2 regions of the Lysinibacillus sp. RC46 genome follow, and region 1 is predicted to be linked to the other one. Evidence: riboswitches for the same ligand, from Rfam matches in the RefSeq annotation. Region 1 holds a riboswitch; the other holds the start of a gene.

Region 1 (5,897 bases):
TTACGTCTTCGAGGTCCATGGATTTCACACGAGTACTATCGTGATGAACGTACAAATGATGCGTATCGAGGTGGCTGGCTATATACAGGGGACATTGCGGTACGAACAGAGGATGGCTTTATCAAAATAACGGATCGTACTAAGGATTTAATTAAATCGGGTGGGGAGTGGATCTCCTCGGTGGATTTAGAAAATGCGTTAATGACCCATGATGCAGTTTTGGAGGCAGCAGTTATTGCAATTCCGCATGTTAAATGGCAAGAACGCCCGCTAGCTTGTGTAGTATTGAAGGAAGGAATGTCAGCAAGTGAAGAGGAGCTTCTGGCATTTTTAGAAAGTCAATTTGCAAAATGGTGGGTACCAGATGATGTGGTATTTTTAGATGAAATTCCAAAAACATCAGTTGGAAAGTTTCTGAAAGCCAAGCTTCGAGATAATGTGGCAGAAATTTATCCGAAATTAGCTTCATTCGTATAGTTAAAAGAGCGATTTCCATAAAGGAAGTCGCTCTTTCATTTTGTTATCTACTTAACATTTGGAATACTTGTTCCACGTCTTTGTCTCCACGCCCGGAAATATTGATAATAATGCTCTCTTCCGGAGATAGTGTTGGCGCAAGTTTTAGTGCATGAGCAACTGCGTGGGAGCTTTCAAGTGCAGGAATAATTCCTTCAACCTTTGACAGCACTTGGAATGCTTCAAGCACTTCTTCATTCGTCACTGTTACATATTCTCCACGACCAGTTGTTTTTAAATAGCTGTGCTCTGGACCAGCTCCAGGATAATCTAGTCCAGCGGCAATCGAATAGGTTGGTAGCGGATTGCCCTCTGCATCTTGCAGTACCAAACATTTGAAGCCGTGTAATTCACCCGGTGTTCCTTCATTTAATGTTGCTGCTTTATCTGGTTCAATGCCGATAAGGCGAACATTTTCATCTGCAATATATTCTGCAAAGGCACCGATCGCATTACTACCCCCACCGACGCAAGCAAGTACTGCTGCTGGTAGCTTTCCTTCTTTTTCTAAAATTTGTTCACGACTTTCACGGCTAATGACTGATTGGAAATGCTTGACCATTGAAGGGAATGGGTGAGGTCCAACAGCAGAACCTAGTAAATAGAAAGTCGTCTCGTAGTTTTCAACTAAATCAGCAAATGCTGCATCCACTGCATCCTTTAGTCGCCCCTGACCTTTATCAACGGCTACTACCTTGGCACCAAGTAGCTCCATACGGAAGACGTTTAATGCTTGGCGCTTGGTATCTTCTAAGCCCATATAAATTGTGCAATCCATCCCGAACATTGCACAAGCAGTTGCTGTTGCTACACCATGCTGACCTGCACCTGTTTCGGCGATCACACGATTAGCACCCATGCGCTTTGCCAATAAAATCTGTCCAAGAACGTTATTAATTTTATGTGAACCTGTATGGTTAAGATCTTCACGCTTTAAAAAAATTTTTGCGCCACCTAATTGTTTTGTTAAATTTTCAGCAAAATAAAGTGGAGATTTGCGCCCAACATATTCATGGAAATAATAATCTAGCTCTTTATTAAAGTCTTCATCGTCTTTATATTTTTGGAAGTTTCCATCTAAAATATTTAATACACTTTGAAGCTCATCAGGAACAAAGCTACCGCCAAATTCACCGAAATATCCTTTTTTCTCTACTACTATACTCATCTTCTCTCGACTCCTCTTATCTAATTTTTCCATAAAAAAAAGTCACTACAATCCTTCTGTAAAAAGGACGAGTAACCGTGGTGCCACCTTCATTCGCAAAAATTGCGCGCTTTCGTACTCCGATAACGGGGAGTAAATTCGTCCTCACTTTTGATGAGGCTGCTCCAAAGCCCATTCACAAGTATGTACTACTGATTTGCACCAACCATCAGCTCTCTTTAAGTACGACCGCTTGCTACTATTCTTTTTCTTAGCATTTATTGAAATGAATTGTAAAGTATTTTCGGAATAGTGTCAAGATATCTTGGTGCCAAGAAAATAAAAAAACGAATCTAATAAGATCCGTCTTTTAAATTAAATTAAATTTTTGAAGTTTAAGCGTTTATTCAATGTATACATAATCGGTGCACCGACCGCTAAGACAACAAATTCACCTGCAGCAACAGTTAACCATGTCCAGAAGAATGGTAGTTCTAATGCTAAGTTCAATTCAAATGCAATGATAAACATAGTACATGTAAATAAAAATGTATTGATGACTAAACGTGCCCAAATATTTTTGACAAATTTACAAATAAGAATGAACAACCCAAGGGTAATCATCGAATGGGCGACACCAAAAATTAAATCGTAGATACCGAGTGGTGAAAATATGTTGGAGATAAATACACCAATAATAATCCCAACGGCAAAACGAGGGTTAAAGGCAACCAAATGGTTAAACATTTCGGATAGACGGAACTGCACCTCTGTAAAGCCAAATGATCCGACTAATAATGTAACAGCAATGTAGAGAGCTGCAATAATGCCGCTCGTTGCTAAAAATTTTATTTTCATATTCATTTCTCCTTAGTTTTTTTACGTGGGATGGTTACGAACCACGTGAAGCAAATGCAATCATATCAATGTTCAAGCTTACTTGTAAATAGCGATGAGTAAAAAAAACGCAGAAATTCATAGTGCTAAAGGTAATATTTAGCTCTTGTTCGTTGCTCATTAGTTAGATAGGTGTGTGTTTGACCGGATTCGAATTTTGAATACATAAGAAGGGGGCTTGTACACTTGCTTCTTTACAGTTGGAATGAAATTGGTCTATAGATGAGAAGCAACTGTGAAAAATAAAAAATGAGTGATTTATCCAGTTAAATTAAAAAGAACTGTTCTAAGCAGTTCTTTTAACAAGTGTAGTTATCAGTAGTTTTTTAAAACACTAAATGCTTGGGCAAATTTTTGGGCAAAGATTAATGGGGGCTCTATTGATTGAAAGTGAACGTATAAAATAACTGGGTCTGAATAGATCCAGTGATTATGAACAGCACTTATAATCAAATTATTTTCTGCAAGTACCTTAACAAATGGAGGTAATTCCTCTTGAAGTACTACAACTTCACCTAAGTTAAGTGCATTTCCATATATATCAAGTGATTCGAATGTTATCCCAGCATGAAGTGCACTACGACTTGGGCGACCTTGAATCATAACATTAAGATTTCGATTAAGTTTTACTGAGCATACACCATGTTCCGTTGAAGCTTTTCCGTTGGCAATCTGAGCAAATTTTGTACACATATCTTGAAAGCTTTGCATTTAGACACCTCTGCTTTTTTTAATTTAATGAGGATGCCTTGGAGCGAAAGTAGTAGAGGTCTCTGATTGAAATTATTCATCTAAAACATTTTTAATTTCTCCTATTTCAAAAATTATATCGTCTAGTTGTTTTTTGAATTCATCCGAATATTCTAATTCTCCATCTAAATCTTTTGTATATTCCAAGGCATTTAAGGCAAAATCTAGAGCAAATGCGAATAGACTGTCACAAAGATCAGAAATGATTGTGTCAATATCTCCTATATTTGCATTTTGCTTTTCAGAAGGTTGATTTAAATCGATATCTTCATTGTTCATGGTAATCCTCCTTTTTGAAAACAGCACTAGTCTCATTTGCATCATATGCATTAAATGTAAAAAAGGAGACTGAAAAGGAATAGTGTCTGTAGAAAAATTAAGTCGCATCTAACCAGATGGGGCTTTTTACTATGCATGATTGAACGGAGCATTTTGGTTATTGACAAATTAATTAATCAATAATATCGTTTATTTATTAATTGATTAATTAATTAATAAACGAAATGTTTGGAGGTCTAACATGTTAAGAGTAGAAAATTTGGTTAAAAGTTATCAAAATGGTCGTGAATTGCTTTATGCATTAAATTCAGTTTCATTGTCAATTGGTGATGGGGAATTCGTTGTCATTCTTGGCCCTTCTGGATCGGGTAAATCTACGCTCCTTAATGTAATTTCTGGTTTAGAGCAACCAGATTCAGGAAGCGTTACTTGCGATGACTACGAGATTTGTGGATTAAATCAGAAAGATCTTACGTTGTTTAGACGTGATAAAACAGCTTTTATTTTTCAAGCATATTATTTACTGCCATTTTTAAATGTAGAATCTAACATTAAAATGGGTGCTGACTTAAAAGGGAACAAAAATATTACTGAAATAATGGATGGTGTAGGACTTCATGGATTAGAAAAACGCCTTCCTTATGAACTTTCAGGGGGGCAACAACAACGAGTGTCTATTGCACGTGCTTTAGCGAAAAAACCGGATTTTTTGTTTTGTGATGAACCAACTGGAGCATTAGACGAAGAAACGAGCAAACAAATCTTAACTTATTTGAAGCAGCTTCAAAAACAATTGAAATTTACAATTATTATGGTAACGCACAATGTTAGTATTGCTCAAATTGCAACAAAGGTTATTAAAATGACTAGCGGGAAAATAGTAGAAGTAACTAGCAATACTAACCCACTAGATGTTGAAGAAATTACATGGTGAGAAGGGGAGTACATTTGATGACATTTAAAAAACAGTATCCGCTTGTACTAGTTGTTGCCTGTGCAGTGTTTATTTGTACATTACTTGTTTTCTATCTTCAAGGTACAAACTCCATCAAGAGGGCACTAGAACATCAAAATCAGCAGGACTTTACACTTATTCTACAGGGAGAGGAAATTACGGACCTTTCAAATAAGTATTCTTTTACGTATGATCCTGTAACATATAAAGTCATTTATGATGAAAAAAATGTATATCGTATTATGCAAAATACTCGAAACATTGATATTCCAATATACTTGAAAGGCTTGGCGCCAAAAAAAGTAACTGAAATTGCAATAGATAAAAATTTTTCACAGGAGAATAAATTAGCATTAGGAGATACAGTTACTATTGGCAATATAACTTATTCAATTAGTGGGATTTTTACTTTACCGGACGCAATTTCACCATTGGTAGCTGATAATGGTGTTAGCTACAAACCTGCTACTCAAGCATTAATACTATGTAGTGAGGAAGCTTACACAAGTTGGGGTGAACAGGAGAAAACAAGTTATTCGGGCCGATTTTTGGAAAGTGAGTCTGAGGAACAGAAACAAATCTTTCTAGAAAAAATGCTATTGGATTCACATGTAAAGTCCGTGGTGAGTAAAGAAGATAATCCGCAAGTACTTTCTACATTAATCGCAAAAGAAAAAATGTTTAAAATCTGTCTAATTAGCGCCTTAAGTTTCTTCGGTTTAACTGTAATGGTTTTGCTTATTACTACTGTTCTTCAAAATATAACTGAGACAAAACCAACTATGGGTGTTTTAAAAGCACTTGGCTACTCTAGAATACAAATTGCTAAAAGATATTTCCTAATAGGACCTTTCGTGTTTATAGGCACCGTTGTAGGATATTTAGTTTCCTATGTAGTTAGTCCTTTGTTTATTAATCGGATTAATGCTACATTTCTCGTGCCGAATGTTACACAAAATTTTGATCCTGTACAATTCATAATGTTTACAGCAATCCCCGCTCTGATCTTTTCTGTAATGGCTTTTGGGGTTGCCGTATTTACCTTACGTAAACCGCCATTGGAAATGATTCATAAGGCAGAGTCAGCAAAATTGAATTTTCTTGTTAAGCGAATAGGGCTAACTGGTCCTTTTAAAAAAGTGGCCTTTAAAGCAATCGTATTAAATAATATTCTATTAGTCTTTTTAGCCTTGCTCACAGGTTTCATGGCTAGCGCTAATTTGCAGATTGCTTTTTCTTTGCAAACAATGTCTGATAAGGTATCCTCATTAACATTTAAAGGTTCCGAATATAAAAGTAACGTTCGATTTATTGACGCGAGGGACATGAATTTTTCAGACTCGGAAACACCTT
Region 2 (5,897 bases), on a different contig from region 1:
ATGGAGCAATAACTGTAAATTTTCAATCGGATACAACGAAGAAATTCATAGTGAACAATCTCCATTCCAAAAAATAGATTTTTATAAAGGTGAGGAGTTTGGTACTTTCTTCACTTTAGACGGATTGATGATGGTCAACGAAAAAGATGAGTTCATTTATCATGATATGATTACGCACCCAGCATTCGCTACCAATCCAGATATAAAAAAAGTATTAATTATCGGTGGTGGTGATGGTGGTACTGCTCGTGAAGTACTACGTTACTCATCAGTAGAAAAAGTAGTAATGGTTGAAATCGATGAGTTAGTATTCCGTTTAAGCCAAAAATACCTTCCGATTACAGCTGCTGGTGTTGAAGAAGATCCACGTATGGAAATGATTTTCGATGATGGCTTAGCTTACGTTCAAAACGCAGCTGATCAATCATTCGATTTAATATTAGTAGATTCTACTGATCCAATTTCAGTCGGTGAAGGTTTATTTACAACAGCTTTCTATAAAGAATGTTATCGTGTATTAAACGAAAAAGGAATTCTAATTAACCAACACGAATCACCATATTTCGCGGAGTATGCAGAAAACATGCGTAAAGCACATAAAAAAATTAAAGGTATTTTCCCAATCGCAAGCGTATATCAATTCCATATGCCAACATATCCATCGGGACACTGGCTATTCGGATTTGCTTCAAAAGCGTTACATCCAATTAAAGATGTTCAAGTAGATGCTTGGGACAAATTCGCTCTAAAAACGAACTATTACAATACAGATTTACACGTTGGTGCATTCGCCCTTCCTACATTTGTAAAAGAAGCGCTTGATCGTGATGAATAAACTTCAAAACTCTTACGACAGAGGATTATAGGGACTTTGTGGAGCTTGTTGCGAAGGAAGTAGAGACTTCGTTAAATTTATATTTGAGTTCCGTATAATAACCTCACTTATCCTCCGTATCACAAGTAATAGTAAATCAGAAGTTTAAACTTATTGTATAAAAGAGTGAATACACACAAAAAAGTCGCCTCATAGGTGGCTTTTTTTTTTGTAGGTCTAAAGGTGTGAAATAATTGGTGTTTAATAGAAATATTGACAATTATTTTTCAGGCAACTAAGCTTAATAAAAATAGAGCTGCAGAGGGGATTGCCAGTGGAATTCATTAAATTAAATTGTCCGAATTGTAATGGGAAAATTGAATATAGAGAGGGACAATCATTCAAATGTCCTTTTTGTGAAACTGAAATAATGTTGAAAGAAAATAAAGTTTATTATGTTGATCAGACGATTAATAATTATTATGGTACAACTTCTGCGAATAAAGCTACACGTCCAAAACCGAATTTAAAAGCGCTTTTAATAATACCGATTGTCATCCTTTGTATATTCCTTGGCTATTTTCTTTTGAGCGGCAATCAAACAGAATATGGTAACCATAAGGACCTAGCTGTTCGGAAAATGCCTGAAAGCGAAGTTCTTTTATTCTTTTTAAAAGATATTTTTAATAAAGGTGAAGCAATGCCAACTAAAGAAGAAATCGCAAGTATCCGTTATTTAAAAATATACTATTCTGAAGATCAATGGCATTTTGATTACAGTCTTGACGATCCGTTTACAAATAAGCAAGCCAAAATTTCTAACTATATTATTATGGATAAGTTATTAAATACACAAAAAATCGAACAAAAAGATTTTGAAGCCTTTACTGGTCTGACGGTATTGAATTTGATGGGTGATTATGAAATATCACAAAGTGAAAATGTAAGCTTCCGACATCTGGAAGGTTTAAAAAGCTATACAGGTAGCTTTAATGAATCATTTAGTAAAATTGCTGAATATTTCAGCGATAAGTCTAATGTTGTAGAGCTCTCTATCCAAATCCGAAGTAATGATGAACTTGCTTTATTATTAGAGTTTCCTAATCTTCAATCACTTGAAATTTCGTATCACACCGAGACGGTTACAGACTTCGCTCTTCTGAATAAACTGCCATTAAAATCATTGTCTTTAAGATCTGCCAATGATTTGAAGTGGTTGTCTTCATTAACTGATTTAGAGTCGTTAGCAATAGATTTGAGTGAAGCGACAGATTTTAGCTCGTTCTATTCACTGAATCAATTACAAGAATTGAAACTAACAGCGGTGAAAAATTTAAAAACGCTTGATTTTATACAAAACATGCCTAACTTGCAATCGCTTGATCTTGAAAATATGGATATTACGAATGTAGAACACCTTAGAAATAAGTCTTCATTGACAAAGTTGCGTTTAGCTTCTCTTTATAAATTAGAATTGTATGATATTGTGAACAGCCTGACTTCACTGACCGATTTATCGATAACTGGTTATAGTGGCCAAATAGCATCGATTGTAGCACCCCATTTAAAAAAAGCCGAATTAAAAAGTTCTTTCTTATCCAAGTTAGAGGCACCTGCTTTAAAAGATTTAACTGTTGAGATAAGTGGGGGACAGTCGTATTTGAATGGAGCAGAATTACTGAAATATCCACAGCTAGAACAACTTACAGCAATGGAGTCTGGCGATTTTACAGGCATTCGTTCTTTAAATCGTTTGCCAAATCTGCAAACCATAAATTTAAATGAAACATCTTTTTATGAAGAGACGAGTGAATTATTCAATTTACAGCATGTAAAAACGTTAAATTGTAATGAGTGTAAGTTTCAAATTAATAGTCAAAATTCATTTAACAACAACATACTGGAACATTTAACTTTGAATAATGTATCCTTCCGAATAGGTAATGGTGACTGGGTGCATGAAGTTGATAAGGTTATGCCTTACTTTGCTGGCTTTTCAGCTCTGCGTTCATTCACAATACAAGATAGTTCACTACAATCGTTAAGTTTTATGGGGAATTGGCAACAAATTGAGGTGCTTCATTTGGAAAATAACGCTATTTCAAATGTAGAGCCATTAGTGAATTTGCCTAATTTGAAAAAGCTATATATTTTAGGAAATCAGGTGCAAAATAAATCTGTTCTAGACAATGGAATAGTGATTTATTGAGGCAATATGACTATTTAAATCCTCACTTAGCCTAATCAAGGTGAACCGTATCGTGTTTAGTGTACTGCTAAAACATAGAGCAGTATAACAGTGGTTATTCCAGAGAAGCATTTATGGGGAAGATTTTTTTATAAAAATCCATTTGACGTTTTATACTATTTTTTGTATTATATTGAAGAAAAGAATGCCCGGACTAGAACGGGAGAGGTTCATAGCAAATACCCTCTATAAAAAACTATGGAAACATGACAATATGCCATGTCCATATCGGACGTGGCTTTTTTTATGTTTTTACTTATGTTTTAATAGAATGATTGGTGATGCCTCTCTTGAAAAGTGTTGGGAAACATTTTACAAGGGGGTTTTTTTATGTCTGGCCGAAGCCGTTAAGAAAGATTGAAGTATTTAACTTATTAAGGCACACAATATTCGTTAAAAAACTAAGAAGAAAACAGCACTTTTTCTTAGAGTACTGTTTTTCGATATAAGGGAGTTTTTATAGATGAAGCAGGAAAAGGCAATTGTTGTATTTAGTGGAGGTCAGGACAGTACAACCTGTTTGTTTTGGGCAAAAGAACGTTTTGAAGAGGTAGAGGCAGTAACTTTTGATTATGGTCAAAGGCATCATCTTGAAATTGAATGTGCGAAGAAGATAGCAGAGGATCTCGGTGTTAAGCATCACATTCTTGATATGTCACTCCTGAATCAGCTTGCTCCGAATGCGTTGACACGACAAGACATAAAGGTGGAAGACGGAGAAAATGGTGAGCTTCCATCGACTTTTGTACCTGGTCGAAATCTTCTCTTTCTTTCATTTGCGGGCGTTTTAGCGAGCCAAGTAGGAGCTAAGCATATTGTAACTGGCGTTTGTGAAACGGATTTTAGCGGATATCCGGATTGCCGAGATGTTTTTATTAAATCTTTGAATGTAACATTAAATTTATCGATGGATAATTCCTTTGTGATTGATACACCGTTGATGTGGCTGAATAAGGCACAGACATGGGAGCTTGCTGATCAGCTTGGGGCACTTGATTTTGTACGGGAAAGAACGTTGACTTGCTATAACGGTGTAATAGCAGATGGCTGTGGTGAATGCCCAGCATGTAAACTGCGAAAAAAAGGGCTTAATGAGTATTTGAATTACAGGAAGGAGTCTTAAAACATGTCAGATTTTAAAATCGTCGATAAGCTCCAAAAGATAGATGAAGATATTCAAAGAAATCAATTGATCTATCATGCAAAGCGTGTTCTCATAAGCAAAGAATTTACCTTCGATGCTGCTCATCATTTACATAATTATGAGGGGAAATGCAAAAACCTACACGGTCATACGTATCGTGTAATATTAGGACTGAGTGGATACACAGATGATCGCGGTTTGGTGATTGATTTCGGCGATATAAAAGCAATATGGAAACAAAAAATAGAGATTCATTTGGATCACCGCTATTTAAATGAAACGCTTCCGCCCATGAATACGACGGCAGAGAACATTGTTGTTTGGATTTACGAAAAGTTGGCTCAGGCTTTACTTGATGAACAAAGGTATAACGGTGCGCGTGTAGAGTTTATCAGGCTATACGAAACTCCGACAAGCTATGCAGAAGCGAGACGGGAGTGGATGGAAGTTGAGTAAGGTACCTGTTATCGAAATTTTTGGACCGACGATTCAAGGTGAGGGAATGGTCGTTGGCCAGAAGACAATGTTTGTGAGAACTGCCGGCTGTGATTATTCCTGTTCTTGGTGTGATTCATCGTTTACATGGGATGGCAGCGGAAAGCATCTTATAGTCCAAATGACAGCGGAAGAGATTTGGTCTGAGTTGAAACGTCTTGGAGGCAATGGTTTTTCATTTGTCACGATTTCAGGCGGCAATCCTGCACTCTATCAAAATTTGGAAGAACTCATTGCCATTTTAAAAGAAAACGACATAAAGGTCGGAGTGGAAACACAGGGAAGCAGGTGGCAAAAATGGATGTATGAGATTGATGAACTGACAATCTCGCCAAAGCCACCTAGTTCTGGAATGACCACAGACTATTCGGTGCTCACTGATATCTTTGAAAAGCTAAAAAAACGAAACAGTAATCATCATATATCCCTCAAAGTAGTCGTTTTTAATCAAGAGGATTACGATTATGCTAAACAAATTCACCATCGATATCCAACGATTCCTTTTTATCTCCAAGTCGGTAATGATGATCTCACGACGACTGACAATTCACGATTAATACTACATTTATTAGATAAATATCATGCGCTGATTGATAGAGTGATTAAGGATGAGGAATTCAGAGATGTCAAAGTACTGCCACAGTTGCATGCCCTTGTTTGGGGGAATAAAAGAGGTGTATAGATAGTGTGCCATTACAAGAATAGGCGTCTGCTGTTAACCTTCGAATCGAAAGGGAAAAGATCAGAACTGGTCTAGGTGTGTATAAATGTCAAAATAACAATGTACATTTTTGCTATTCTAAGCATGTACCCATTCGCTGATCAACTACTTTTCTATACAAGTGCGTGAATAGTTACAACTTGACACGCTGCCTCTACTCGCATGATTCGATAGCCTAGAACCCAGCTATATCAAGGGCTGGCTAACCGGTCAAGTCTATCATGCTCGCCACTTCCTGTAACAAAGGAAATCAAAAATGTACTTGGTTAAACAAGCATTTTTGTACATATTTATTTAACGTTTATAGGTGTGAAAGTATAGGCTAATTGGGCCTATACTTTTTTTGCGCACCCAGCATGGATGGAATCTATAGAATACATACCTGAACCGTGAAGACAGAAGTAGTAACTAGCCAAGTGCAAGGGTGCTCGTGGCGATGCGGAATCTGAAAAAAGCATGTGGCCATTCTCTAGCC

The links. A riboswitch is a leader RNA that binds a small molecule or an ion and turns the genes downstream of it on or off. The one in region 1 is predicted to bind preQ1.
Region 2: linked by a shared signal. The riboswitch ahead of queC (7-cyano-7-deazaguanine synthase QueC) and the one ahead of ABH966_RS23890 (QueT transporter family protein) in region 1 are both predicted to bind preQ1.

The regions. Positions count from the first base shown of each region.
Region 1 is NZ_JBGCCF010000039.1:27,457-33,353, reverse strand. It holds gene ABH966_RS23900 (long-chain fatty acid--CoA ligase) at 1-477, shown strand, start outside; gene trpB (tryptophan synthase subunit beta) at 521-1,684, opposite strand; T-box leader at 1,745-1,945, opposite strand; gene ABH966_RS23890 (QueT transporter family protein) at 2,039-2,521, opposite strand; PreQ1 riboswitch class I at 2,528-2,572, opposite strand; gene ABH966_RS23885 (DUF1259 domain-containing protein) at 2,876-3,271, opposite strand; gene ABH966_RS23880 (hypothetical protein) at 3,344-3,589, opposite strand; gene ABH966_RS23875 (ABC transporter ATP-binding protein) at 3,831-4,523, shown strand; gene ABH966_RS23870 (FtsX-like permease family protein) at 4,541-5,897, shown strand, end outside.
Region 2 is NZ_JBGCCF010000025.1:9,615-15,511, reverse strand. It holds gene speE (polyamine aminopropyltransferase) at 1-835, shown strand, start outside; gene ABH966_RS19760 (leucine-rich repeat domain-containing protein) at 1,149-3,023, shown strand; PreQ1 riboswitch class I at 3,222-3,268, shown strand; gene queC (7-cyano-7-deazaguanine synthase QueC) at 3,526-4,185, shown strand; gene queD (6-carboxytetrahydropterin synthase QueD) at 4,189-4,662, shown strand; gene queE (7-carboxy-7-deazaguanine synthase QueE) at 4,655-5,383, shown strand.